Linked DNA regions of Hoeflea sp. 108. The protein of the gene in region 1 interacts with the protein of each later gene in a pairwise test. Links are inferred from orthologs where the notes say so. Each region holds a gene or a part of one and is shown in the gene's direction. Other genes may lie near its edges.

Region 1 (5,358 bases):
TCTTCGATGTTGTCGCTCTGGCGGCGGCCTCTCCAGCGCATAGGCAATCCCTCGATGCTTCGTTGCGGCGGAAACGACGGCAATGTGCTTCCGGTTCCCAAGGATTATCGCAACGGTTGCAGCAAGTCACAGGATTTCTGACCCTTGCCGACAGCCGTCACGAAGCCATCGCCGGCTTGCGCCATCTGGGCCATGCGGCGATGGTGATGGCCCGCAGCAGCCATTCCAGAGGCCCATAGGCGAAGCGCCCCATCCACCAGCGGCTCAGCACCAGCTGGCAACCGAACAGCGCAACCGCAACCGCCGCGCCGCCCAGCGGCGACACCTCGCCCATCAGCCTGAAGCCATAGGCGTAAAACAGCACCGAACAGACCAGCGACTGCAGCAGATAGTTGGACAGCGCCATGCGCCCGGCCGGCGCCAGGAGCCGCGGCACGGCCTTGAAGCGCTCGAAGACAAGCATCGCCAGCGCCACATAGGCGCCGGTCAGCAGCGGCGCGGTGGCGAGCCCGATCGCCAGCCCCGGCAGCTCCCAGAAGGTGCCGACCAAATAGATCGAGCAGAAGGCATAGGCGGCGGCACCCGGCAGGCCGACGAGCAGCCCGGCCACCAGCAGACGCCGCATCAGCGGCCTGTAGTCGTCGAGCCTGACGAACAGCTCGCGCTTGCCGGCCACCAGCCCAACCAAAAACATCGCCAGCGCGCATGGTCCCTGCATCAGCCCGATCACCACCCAGACGGTGCCGAGCTCCTGGAGATGCTGGCCGACGACTGTCGACGGCGAGCCGCGATAGGCGGCCATTGCCGCTTCGCCTTCTGCCCGCGCGGACGCCAGATCGATCGCCACCGGATCGAGCGCTGCCAGCGTGCTCAGCGCCGCCCAGGCCAGCGCCGTCACCGCGACCAGCCAGAAGGCAAGCCGGAGCGCCGTTCGCTCCTCGATATCGCGCAGCACCAGCAGCACCATGCCGAGCACGGCATAGGTGGTCAGGATGTCGCCGTGGAACAGCAGGATGGCATGCAAAAGCCCGATGGCCCACAGTCCGGCCTGCCGCCGCAGCAGCCTCGGCACGAAGGCCTCGCCGGCGCGCTCGGCCGACTGCATCTGCAAGGTAAAGCTGTAGCCGAACAGGAACGAGAACAGCAGGTAGAACTTGGTCTCGAACAGCAAGGCGATCACGAACTGCACCATCTTGTCGAGCGGTGCGGAAAAGGCGGGATCGGCGACGCCCAGCCCGTAGAAGGGCGAGGAGAATGCGGTGATGTTGACGACGAGAATGCCGAACAAGGCGAAGCCGCGCAGCGCATCGACATTGACGATGCGCTCCTGCCTGGTCGGCTTCAGGGCAAGCGTACTCATGATTTGGTGCTCTCCGTCTCGGCCTGCGGCCGCATGTTCTCGGTCTCGGCCTGCGGCCGCATGCTCTCGGTCTCGGCCTGCGGCCTCGGGCTCTTGGTCTAGGCCTGTGGCCTCAGGTAGCGGCCAAGCAAGGTCCGCATGGTCTTGTGGTGGTTCTCAGGCTTGAAGTCGGGATCGACGGCGACGCGGTTGAACACGCCGTCGACAAGGGCCGCGATCCAGGTCGCGGTGTCGGCGATGTCGAGCGTCGGATCGACCTGGCCGCGCGCACCAGCGTCGGTCAAAAGCTGTTCCAGTGCCGCCCTCAGCTCGCGGTCGTTGCGTCCGACCCGGGCGGCGATCGTCGGCTCGCGGCCGGCCTCGGCCGAGATCTCCAGCGCCAGTGACGCGAAATCGACGTCGCCAGCCAGGTCCAGCACCACATCCATGAACTCGACCAGCGCACCATAAAGATCGTCGCGCGCGCCGAGATCGCGGAAGAAGGCCGCCGTCTCCTCCCCTTCCTGGTCGACGATGGCGCCGATGATCGCCTGCTTGTTGGGAAAGTAATGGAACAGGTTGCCCGGGCTCATGCCGACGGCGGCGCAGATCTCGGCCGTGCTCGTCTGGTGAAAGCCCTTCTTGGCAAAACACGCCTTGGCCGCGTCGAGGATAGCTTGCCGCCTCGCCGCGTGCTTTTCGGGATCGACCTTCCGCATCTTTTTTTCATCATTAATTAATAGACTAGTCGATCTATTAACTGGCACGACGAACGGAGTCAACCGGCGCGGCCGCGCCGGAGACCGGCCCGTTCAAATCCCCGCGGCCGGGGGCTTGCCAAACCGCCGCCTTGCGGTATTCTTGCAAATGAATTGCAACTGCGACTAGGAAACTCAGGTGGACTCCTACACCCGGCCGGCCGAAGACACTGAAGGTTGGCGGACGGCGCGAGGCGAAGGGTCGCTCTCCGATGTCCACCGTTCGGTCGCCGTCCGCAGCGACGGCCCGACCTGGCGCAAGGCCGCCGCCTTCATCGGCCCCGGCTATCTCGTCGCCGTCGGCTACATGGATCCCGGCAACTGGGCGACGTCGATCGCCGGCGGTTCGAAGTTCGGCTACACGCTTTTGTTCGTGGCGCTCGTCTCCAACGTCATGGCGATCGTCCTGCAGGCGCTCTGCGCCCGCCTCGCCATCGGCTCCGGCCGCGACCTCGCCCAGGCCTGCCGCGATGCCTTCCCGCGCCCGGTCGCCTTCGTGCTGTGGTTCATGGCCGAAGTCGCCATCATCGCCACCGACATCGCCGAGGTCATCGGCACGGCCATCGGCCTCAACCTCATCTTCGGCATTCCCCTCGAACTCGGCGTGATCATCACCGCCCTCGACGTGTTCCTGATCCTCTATCTGCAGAAGCTCGGCTTCCGCTGGGTCGAGGCGCTGATCATCACGCTGTTGGGCGTCATCGCCGTCTGCTTCGCCATCCAGGTGGCGCTTGCCGACCCGAACTGGGGCGCCGTCGTCACCGGCTTTGCGCCGACGACCGAGATCGTCACCAATCCCGAGATGCTCTATCTCGCGCTCGGCATTCTCGGCGCCACCGTCATGCCGCACAATCTCTATTTGCATTCCGGCATCGTGCAGACGCGCGCCTATGGCGAAACGCTGGTCGAAAAGCGCCAGGCGCTGCGCTACGCGACGTGGGATTCGACCATCGCGCTGATGTTCGCCCTGCTCATCAACGCCTCGATCCTGATCCTGGCCGCGGCCACCTTCTACGCTCAGGGACGCACCGACGTGATCGAGATCGGCGAAGCCCACGCGCTGCTCGCGCCGCTGCTCGGCATCGCCATCGCGCCGACGCTGTTCGGCATCGCCCTGCTCTGCTGCGGCATCAACTCCACCGTCACCGCCACCCTTGCCGGGCAGATCGTGATGGAGGGTTTTCTCCGCATCAAGCTGCCACCATGGCTGCGCCGCCTCGTCACCCGCGCCATCGCCATCGTGCCGGCCGCAGCCGTCACGCTGTGGTTCGGCGAAGTCGGCACCGCCAAGCTCCTGATCCTCACCCAGGTGGTGCTCAGCCTGCAGCTGTCCTTCGCCGTCTTCCCGCTGGTGCTGTTCACCGCCAACAGGAAGAAGATGGGCGACCTCGTCGCCCCGCGCTGGCTGGTATCCATCGCCATGCTGATCGCGGTCGTGATCGCCGCCCTCAACGTCAAGCTGCTGCTCGATTTCGTCCTGGTTTGACGCCGGTCCTCAGGCGAGGATCCGCGCCTTCAGCCACAGGAACAGCGGGATGCGCGACCACTGACGCAGCTGGTCGGTGTCGGCAGTGTCGGGAATGGGTTCGCGCAGGCCCGTGATCGCCAGCCCCGCCGCCTCGAACGCCGCCATATAGTCCTCGAGCGGCTGCGACCAGCCGGCGAAGTGCATCGTCAGCCCGTCCCTGGCCTCCTCGCCCTCGAAATAGTCGCGCCCATAATAGCTGCCGTCGATCACGAACGGCGCATCGGGTGCGCGCCCGGCAAAGCGGCCGCGGTCGCGGAACGGATGGACCAGCGAGACGAACAGCGTGCCTTCAGGCTTCAGGACGCGGCGGATCTCGTGCGCAGCACTTGGCACGTCCTCGACATCCATCAGCACGTTGTAGGCCATGACCAGGTCGAACGAGGCATCGTCGAAAGGCAGGTCACTGAGGCCGGCGACATGATAGTCGTCGGCCGAGCTGGCTTCACGCGCCGCCTCGACCATGGCCGCCACGGCGTCTGTCGCCGTCACATGGTAGCCGAGCGCCTTGAGTTCGCGGGAAACCCGGCCCTCGCCGCAGCCGACCTCCAGCGCCCGGCCGGATCCCTTGCCGATGAAATCGACGAGCCCCTTGCGATAGGCCCAGAAGGCGTCATGTCCCGGCGCACGCGCCCAGGCGATCCATTGCGCGGCGACATCGCTCCAGTGTTTCTCGTCCTGCTGCATGGCCGCCTCGCGCATTTCCAAAGCGAGGTCTATGCCATCGAGCTCCGATCTCCCCCACTGCCACGGCAACGGAAATCAGCGTGCCACCGCAACGCGCGCCGACCGGCGCGACAGTGCCAGCACCGCCAGCGCCACCAGCGGGAACGCCGCCGCCACAAGGCCGAGATCGGACGGCCGGGCGAATTCCAGCACGCGCCCGCCGATGACCGTACCGAAGGCGATGCCGAAATAGAGTGCGGAGGCGTTCAGCGACAGGGTCAGATGTGCAAGCTCGGGCGCGAAACCGACGATGCGGCTCGCCTGCGCCGGCGGAAAGGCCCAGCCGATGATGCCCCACGGCACCATCAGGCCGATCAGCACCGGCCCGGCCAGATGGTGCGGCAGAAGCTTCAGCGTCAGCGCAATGGCGATGCAGAAGCCCGACGACATCAGAAGCGAGATCACCACCATGCGCGTCGCCCCGATCCGGTCGGCGAGATAGCCGCTCGACAGGTTGCCGATGACGGCACCCGCACCGAAGGCAAGCAGCATGCCCGGCAGGGCGATGACGGGCAGGCCCGCCCCTTCCAACGCCAGCGGCGCGATGTAGGAGATGACGGTGAAGCCGCCGGCGAGATAGAGCAGCGTCACCAGAAGCGACGGCAGGATGCCCGGCCGGGCAACGGCGGTGAAGCGCTCACCGAGCGTCAGCTTGATGCCGCGCGATCCCCGGGGCAGCCGCACCCACAGGATGGCGGCGCAGACCAGCGCCAGGAAGGCGATGGCGACGAATGTGCCGCGCCAGCCCCACATGGTGGCGATCAGCGAACCGACCGGCGCGCCCAGCGCCACGGCGAATGTCGTGCCGCCGACGACAACGGCGATGGCGCGCGCCCGATGCTCGGGCCCGGCCAGCGACACCGCCGTCGCCTGGGCGGTGGCGGCGTAGAGGCCGGCCGACATGCCCATCATGATCTGTGCCAGCAGCAGCCCTGAAAACGACGAGCTCGACGCCGCCACCAGGTTGCCGGCGACGAAAACCAGCATGGTGGCGGCCAGGATGCGCCGGC
Region 2 (5,278 bases), 3.0 Mb from region 1 along the record:
CCGGAAGAGCATCTGCTCTCCTATACGACGGCGATCCTGCGCGTATACAACCTCTTTGGCCGTCGCGACAACAAGTACAAGGCGCGCATCAAGATCCTGGTCCACGAGACCGGCGTCGACGAGATCGCCCGTCAGGTCGAGGCGGAGTGGCAGGCGCTGAAGGATGGCGAACTGAAGCTGCCGGAATCGGACGTTGCGGCCATCCAGTCCTATTTCGCGCCGCCCGTTCTCGCTGCCCGTCCCGAGGGCGACGACGTGCTCAAGGTCGCGCGCCTGGATTCGAAGAGCTTCGGCGAGTGGCTCGACCAGAACGTCTTCACCCACCACAATCCCGATTATGCCGCGGTGACCATCTCGTTGAAGGCCATCGGCGAAGCGCCTGGCGATGCCACCGACAGCCAGATGGAAGTCGTCGCCGACATCGCCGAGAAGTTCGGCTTCGACGAGATCCGCGTCAGCCATGAGCAGAACCTGATCCTTCCGCATGTCGCGCGCGCCGACCTCAAGGCGGTCTATGATGCGCTGGTGGCGGCCGATTTGGCCACCGCCAACTCGAACCTGATCAGCGACATCATCGCCTGCCCGGGCCTCGACTATTGCGCGTTGGCCAATGCCCGTTCGATCTCGGTGGCACAGGACATTTCGCGCCGCTTCGCCTCGCTCGAGCGTCAGCGCGACATCGGCGAACTGAAGCTCAAGATCTCGGGCTGCATCAACGCCTGCGGCCACCACCATGTCGGCCATATCGGTATCCTCGGTGTCGAGAAGAAGGGCGCGGAACTCTATCAGGTGACGCTCGGCGGCTCGGCCGACGAGCACACGACGGTCGGCGAGATCATCGGCCGCGGCTTCGGCCCGGAAGAGATCACCGACGCGATCGAGACCATTGTCGAAACCTATCTCCAGGTCCGCAGCGGCCCGGCGGAAAAGTTCCTCGACGCCTATCGCCGCGTCGGCCCCGCGCCGTTCAAGGAGGCGCTTTATGCAAGCGAAGCCAAGGCAGCCTGACGCCGAGACCCCGGACGCCGGGATCGTAGCGCAGGTTCAGGCCGAGGCCGCTTCGCTCGATGCGCTCCACGGGCATCTGACGCCGCAGGAGATCATCGTGCGTTCGGTAGAGCGCTTCGATGGCGGCATCGCTGCGGTCTCGTCCTTCGGCGCGGATTCCGCCGTGCTGCTGCATATGATTGCGGAAGTCGACCGCAACCTGCCGATCGTCTTCCTCGACACCGGCAAGCATTTCGGCGAGACGCTCGACTACCGAGACGCGCTGGCGGCAGATTTCGGCCTGACCGACATCCGTATCGTCACTCCAGGCGAGGCAGCGCTGGCGCGCATCGACCCTTTGGGCGACCTGCACAAGAGCGATACCGACGCTTGCTGCGACGTGCGCAAGGTCGAGCCGATGGCGCGCGGCGTGGAACCCTTCGGCTCCTGGTTCACCGGCCGCAAGCGTTTCCAGGCATCGACGCGTTCGGCGCTCGCCGCGTTCGAGCAGGTCGGCCCGCGTTTCCGCATCAATCCGCTCGCCCGGTGGGGCACGTCCGACCTCGCCGACTACATGCGCAAGCATGCCTTGCGCGAGAATCCGCTTGTCGCCTACGGTTACCTTTCGATCGGCTGTTTCCCCTGCACCCAGCCGGTCAAGCCGGGCGAAGACGCTCGCAGCGGTCGCTGGGCCGGCCAGGCCAAGACCGAATGCGGCATCCATCTTTCCGGTCTCGAACAGTCGCTGACCGACACATCCCTTTAGGAACTTGCGTATGACCGAAGCGACTTCAGAGACTAGGATCCGTCTGTGGACGCCGGAAGGTTTTCGTGAGGACGGCTGGATCCATGCCGAGGACGCGTCGGCACTGGCTGGCAACACCAGGGTGATCCTGCCGCTGCACGCCTATCTCGACCTCGATCCGGAGCAGCGCAACGCGGCCGGCGAAAGGCTGGGCGTTCAGCTGCAGCCCGGCGACCAGCTCGACGCCATCCTCGACCTGCTCGGCGAGCTGTCACTGGTGGCGCTGGCCTTTCCGGCCTTCAATGACGGCCGCTCCTTTTCCAAGGCCGAGCTGCTGCGCAGCCGCCATGGCTTCAAGGGCGCAGTGCGCGCGACCGGCCAGGTGCTGGTCGACCAGCTGCCGCACATGCTGCGCGTCGGTTTCGATGAGTTCGAGGTGTCGCATCCGGTGCTGCTGAAGCGTCTTGAGGCTGGCAACTCCGGCGGTCTGCCGCTCTATTACCAGCCGGCTGCGAAGGCTTCGGGACCCGTGGAGAAGGGTGCGAAATACGCTTGGCGCCGCACCGCCGGCTGATCGGCGCGCAACCAGACGGAACTAGCGCTGCGTTGGCCCGCTCTCGACGTTGGCGAGCTTTTCAAGCAGGCGCTTGAGCTTCTTGGGCAAGTCGTGGTCGGCGCGGAACGCTGGCAGGGCCTTCAAGACGCGCTGGTTGGTTTCCGTCGCGATCTCTCGCCGGATATGCGCCGTCAACCGCGCTGCCTGCTGTGTACGTGCTCCTGCCATGATCAGACCCTTTGTTGCCCGGAAGAACTCCTGCGGGCGGCAAATGGTTCCTATGCCGCGCATTTGCAGTGAAAAAGCTGCGCCGTTTGGGTAAAATTTGACTTAATATCCGAGGGTGGCGATCTTGGCCCAGTCCGGCGCGGCATCCGGTCTCAACGGCCCTTGCCCCTTGATTTTTGGCACCCGAAGCTCGATATCGGGCGCAACTTCCAATCTGATGAAAAGCGGGATTTGGCGATGAGCGACCAGGCAAAAGACGAACGCGCGCCCGACGAGACGGCGGCTGCCGAGGCCCAGGCCGAAAAGTTCGAAGGCGGCATCGACGGCGATTATGAAGCCGTCGTGCGTCTGCTCAAGGAAAACGAAGAGCTGAAGGACCGCGCTTTGCGTGCCGCGGCCGAGATGGAGAACCTGCGCCGCCGCACGGCACGCGACGTTCAGGACGCGCGAGCCTATTCAGCGGCCAATTTCGCACGCGACATGCTGTCGGTGTCGGACAATCTGCGCCGCGCCATCGAGGCAGTCACCGACGAGGCCAAGGCGGCCGGCGGCGACGGCCTTGCCAGCCTCATCGAGGGCGTCGAGGTGACGGAGCGCGCGATGCTTTCGGCGCTCGAGCGTCACGGCGTGCGCAAGCTCGACCCGCTGGGCGAGAAGTTCGACCCTAACTTCCACCAGGCGATGTTCGAGGTGCCGAACCCGGCCGTCCCGGCCAACACGGTCGTGCAGGTCGTACAATCAGGCTACACCATCGGCGATCGCGTCCTGCGCCCGGCCATGGTCGGCGTCGCCAAGGGCGGCCCCAAGCACGCCGGCGAGACCCCGGCCGAGCCTGGCCCGGTGAACGAGCAGGCCGAGAAAGACGCCTGAGAAGCGAATGGCGAATAGGGAGTAGCGAACAGGGAATTCATCGCTACAGTGAGCCCAAACGGGGGGCTGCAGTGTTCTTTCCCTATTCGCTTCTTCCATGAACCCGCTGCTGTACCTCGACTATGCCGGCGTGGCGGTGTTTGCCGCCACGGGCGCGCTTGCTGCATCGCGCAAGCAGCTCGATGTCATCGGCTTCCTGTTCCTGGCAAGCTTCACCGGCATTGGCGGCGGCACTGTCCGTGACGTCATTCTCGGCTTGCCGGTCTTCTGGGTGGTCAACCCGGCCTATGTGCTGGTCTGCGCCGCCGTGGCAGTCGTCGTGTTCTTCACTGCCCATCTGGTCGAATCCCGCTACAAGCTGCTGCTCTGGCTCGATGCGCTCGGCATGGCCGCTTATGCCGCGATCGGTGCGGCCAAGGGCCTGGAGGCGACGGGGTCGCCGACAGTCGCTATCATCATGGGAATGCTGACCGCCACCTTCGGCGGCATCCTGCGCGATCTCCTTGCCGGCGAGCCATCGGTGCTGCTGAAGCCCGAAATCTATGTGTCGGCCGCGATGACGGGTGCCGGCATCTATACGCTCGCCGAACTGGCGGAGCTGCCGACCGAAGTGTCGGCCTTTGTCGCCTTCGTCGCTGCCTTCATGGTGCGTGGCGGGGCGCTGAAGTTCGGCTGGACCTTTCCCGCCTATCGCAGCCGCCCCGGCCGCCGGCCCGAAGACATTCCCTGAGCTTCCAAGCTATATCCTGTCCTGAAATTTGCTTCTACTATGCACCCAGCAAGCAAGGGCAGCATTCATGCATCAGCGAATAGTGGTCGTCGGCGCGGGGTTTGGCGGTCTGGAAGTCGTCAGGGGTTTGGCTGGCGCTGCGGTCGACATCACCTTCATCGACAGGCGCAATCATCATCTGTTCCAGCCCTTGCTGTACCAGGTGGCCACAGCCTCGCTTGCGACATCGGAGATTGCCTGGCCAGTCCGTTCGCTCGTGCGCGACAGGCCGGAGGTGACGACCGTCCTGGCAAATGTGTCGGGTATCGATGCGGAGCGTCGCCTCGTGCAGCTGCAGGATGGCGCCTCGGTGCCTTACGACACGCTGGTGTTGGCGACAGGCGCTCGCCACGCCTATTTCGGTCATGACGAGTGGGAGCCTTATGCGCTCGGCCTGAAGACGCTGGAAGATGCCACGACGATCAGGCGACGCATCCTCGTGGCGTTCGAGCAGGCCGAACGGGAAACCGATCCTGCCAGGCAGGTGGCGTTGCTGACCTTTGTCATCGTCGGCGCAGGCCCAACCGGCGTGGAAATGGCCGGCACGATCGCCGAACTGGCGCGGGACACGCTGCCGCGCGAATTTCGCAACATCGACACGGCAAGAGCCCGGGTCGTGTTGATCGAAGCCGGACCGCGCGTGCTGGCCGGATTTCCCGACGAACTCTCCGACTATGCGCTGCGCTCGCTGCGCAAGCTTGGCGTCGAGGTCGAGCTTGGGCGCGCCGTTTCCGACTGCACGGCCGACAGCGTTGCCTATGGCGACGCCAGGCTGGCGACAAGCACGATCATCTGGGCTGCCGGCGTGCGGGCTTCTCCCGCAGCCGAGTGGCTGGGCGTGCCTGCCGACAGGGCCGGGCGTCTCCAGGTGATGCCCGACCTCACGGTCCCCCGTCATCCCGAGATCTTTGCCATAGGCGACACCGTCACGGTGAATGGCCCGAACGAAAAGCCGGTGCCGGGCATCGCGCCTGCGGCCAAGCAGGAGGGCCAGCATGTGGCCGCCATCATCAAGGCGCGGCTGCGTGGCGAGACAGGGCAGATGCCATTCCGCTATCGCCATCAGGGAAGCCTCGCCCAGATCGGCAAGCGGCGCGCGGTGATCGATTTTGGCCGGATCAAG

What was found. Proteins that work in one complex are often made in the same cells at the same time.
Region 2: the proteins of B015_RS0116810 (region 1) and grpE interact in binary tests that used the Escherichia coli proteins (3 or more experiments, as listed by UniProt). The link is inferred for Hoeflea sp. 108 from one-to-one orthologs.

What each region holds. Positions count from the first base shown.
Region 1 is NZ_KB890024.1:3,376,878-3,382,235, forward strand. What follows is about bases 1,421-4,409. They hold B015_RS0116810 (Nramp family divalent metal transporter), read left to right. Parts: upstream 1,421-2,236; coding sequence 2,237-3,583; downstream 3,584-4,409. Other genes in these bases: B015_RS0116805 (TetR/AcrR family transcriptional regulator), read right to left, coding at 1,459-2,058; B015_RS0116815 (class I SAM-dependent methyltransferase), read right to left, coding at 3,593-4,309; B015_RS0116820 (MFS transporter), read right to left, coding at 4,385-4,409. Also shown: B015_RS0116790 (neutral zinc metallopeptidase), read right to left, coding at 1-41; B015_RS0116795 (DUF418 domain-containing protein), read right to left, coding at 158-1,360; more of B015_RS0116820, read right to left, coding at 4,410-5,358. UniProt on the Escherichia coli protein: H(+)-stimulated, divalent metal cation uptake system. Involved in manganese and iron uptake. Can also transport cadmium, cobalt, zinc and to a lesser extent nickel and copper. Involved in response to reactive oxygen.
Region 2 is NZ_KB890024.1:334,717-339,994, forward strand. The notes cover bases 1,661-4,569. They hold grpE (nucleotide exchange factor GrpE), read left to right. Parts: upstream 1,661-2,753; coding sequence 2,754-3,386; downstream 3,387-4,569. Other genes in these bases: B015_RS0101630 (phosphoadenylyl-sulfate reductase), read left to right, coding at 1,661-1,753; B015_RS0101635 (DUF934 domain-containing protein), read left to right, coding at 1,764-2,306; B015_RS0101640 (hypothetical protein), read right to left, coding at 2,328-2,516; B015_RS0101650 (trimeric intracellular cation channel family protein), read left to right, coding at 3,484-4,116; B015_RS30215 (NAD(P)/FAD-dependent oxidoreductase), read left to right, coding at 4,184-4,569. In the rest of the region: B015_RS0101625 (nitrite/sulfite reductase), read left to right, coding at 1-1,008; more of B015_RS0101630, read left to right, coding at 983-1,660; more of B015_RS30215, read left to right, coding at 4,570-5,278. UniProt on the Escherichia coli protein: Participates actively in the response to hyperosmotic and heat shock by preventing the aggregation of stress-denatured proteins, in association with DnaK and GrpE. It is the nucleotide exchange factor for DnaK and may function as a thermosensor.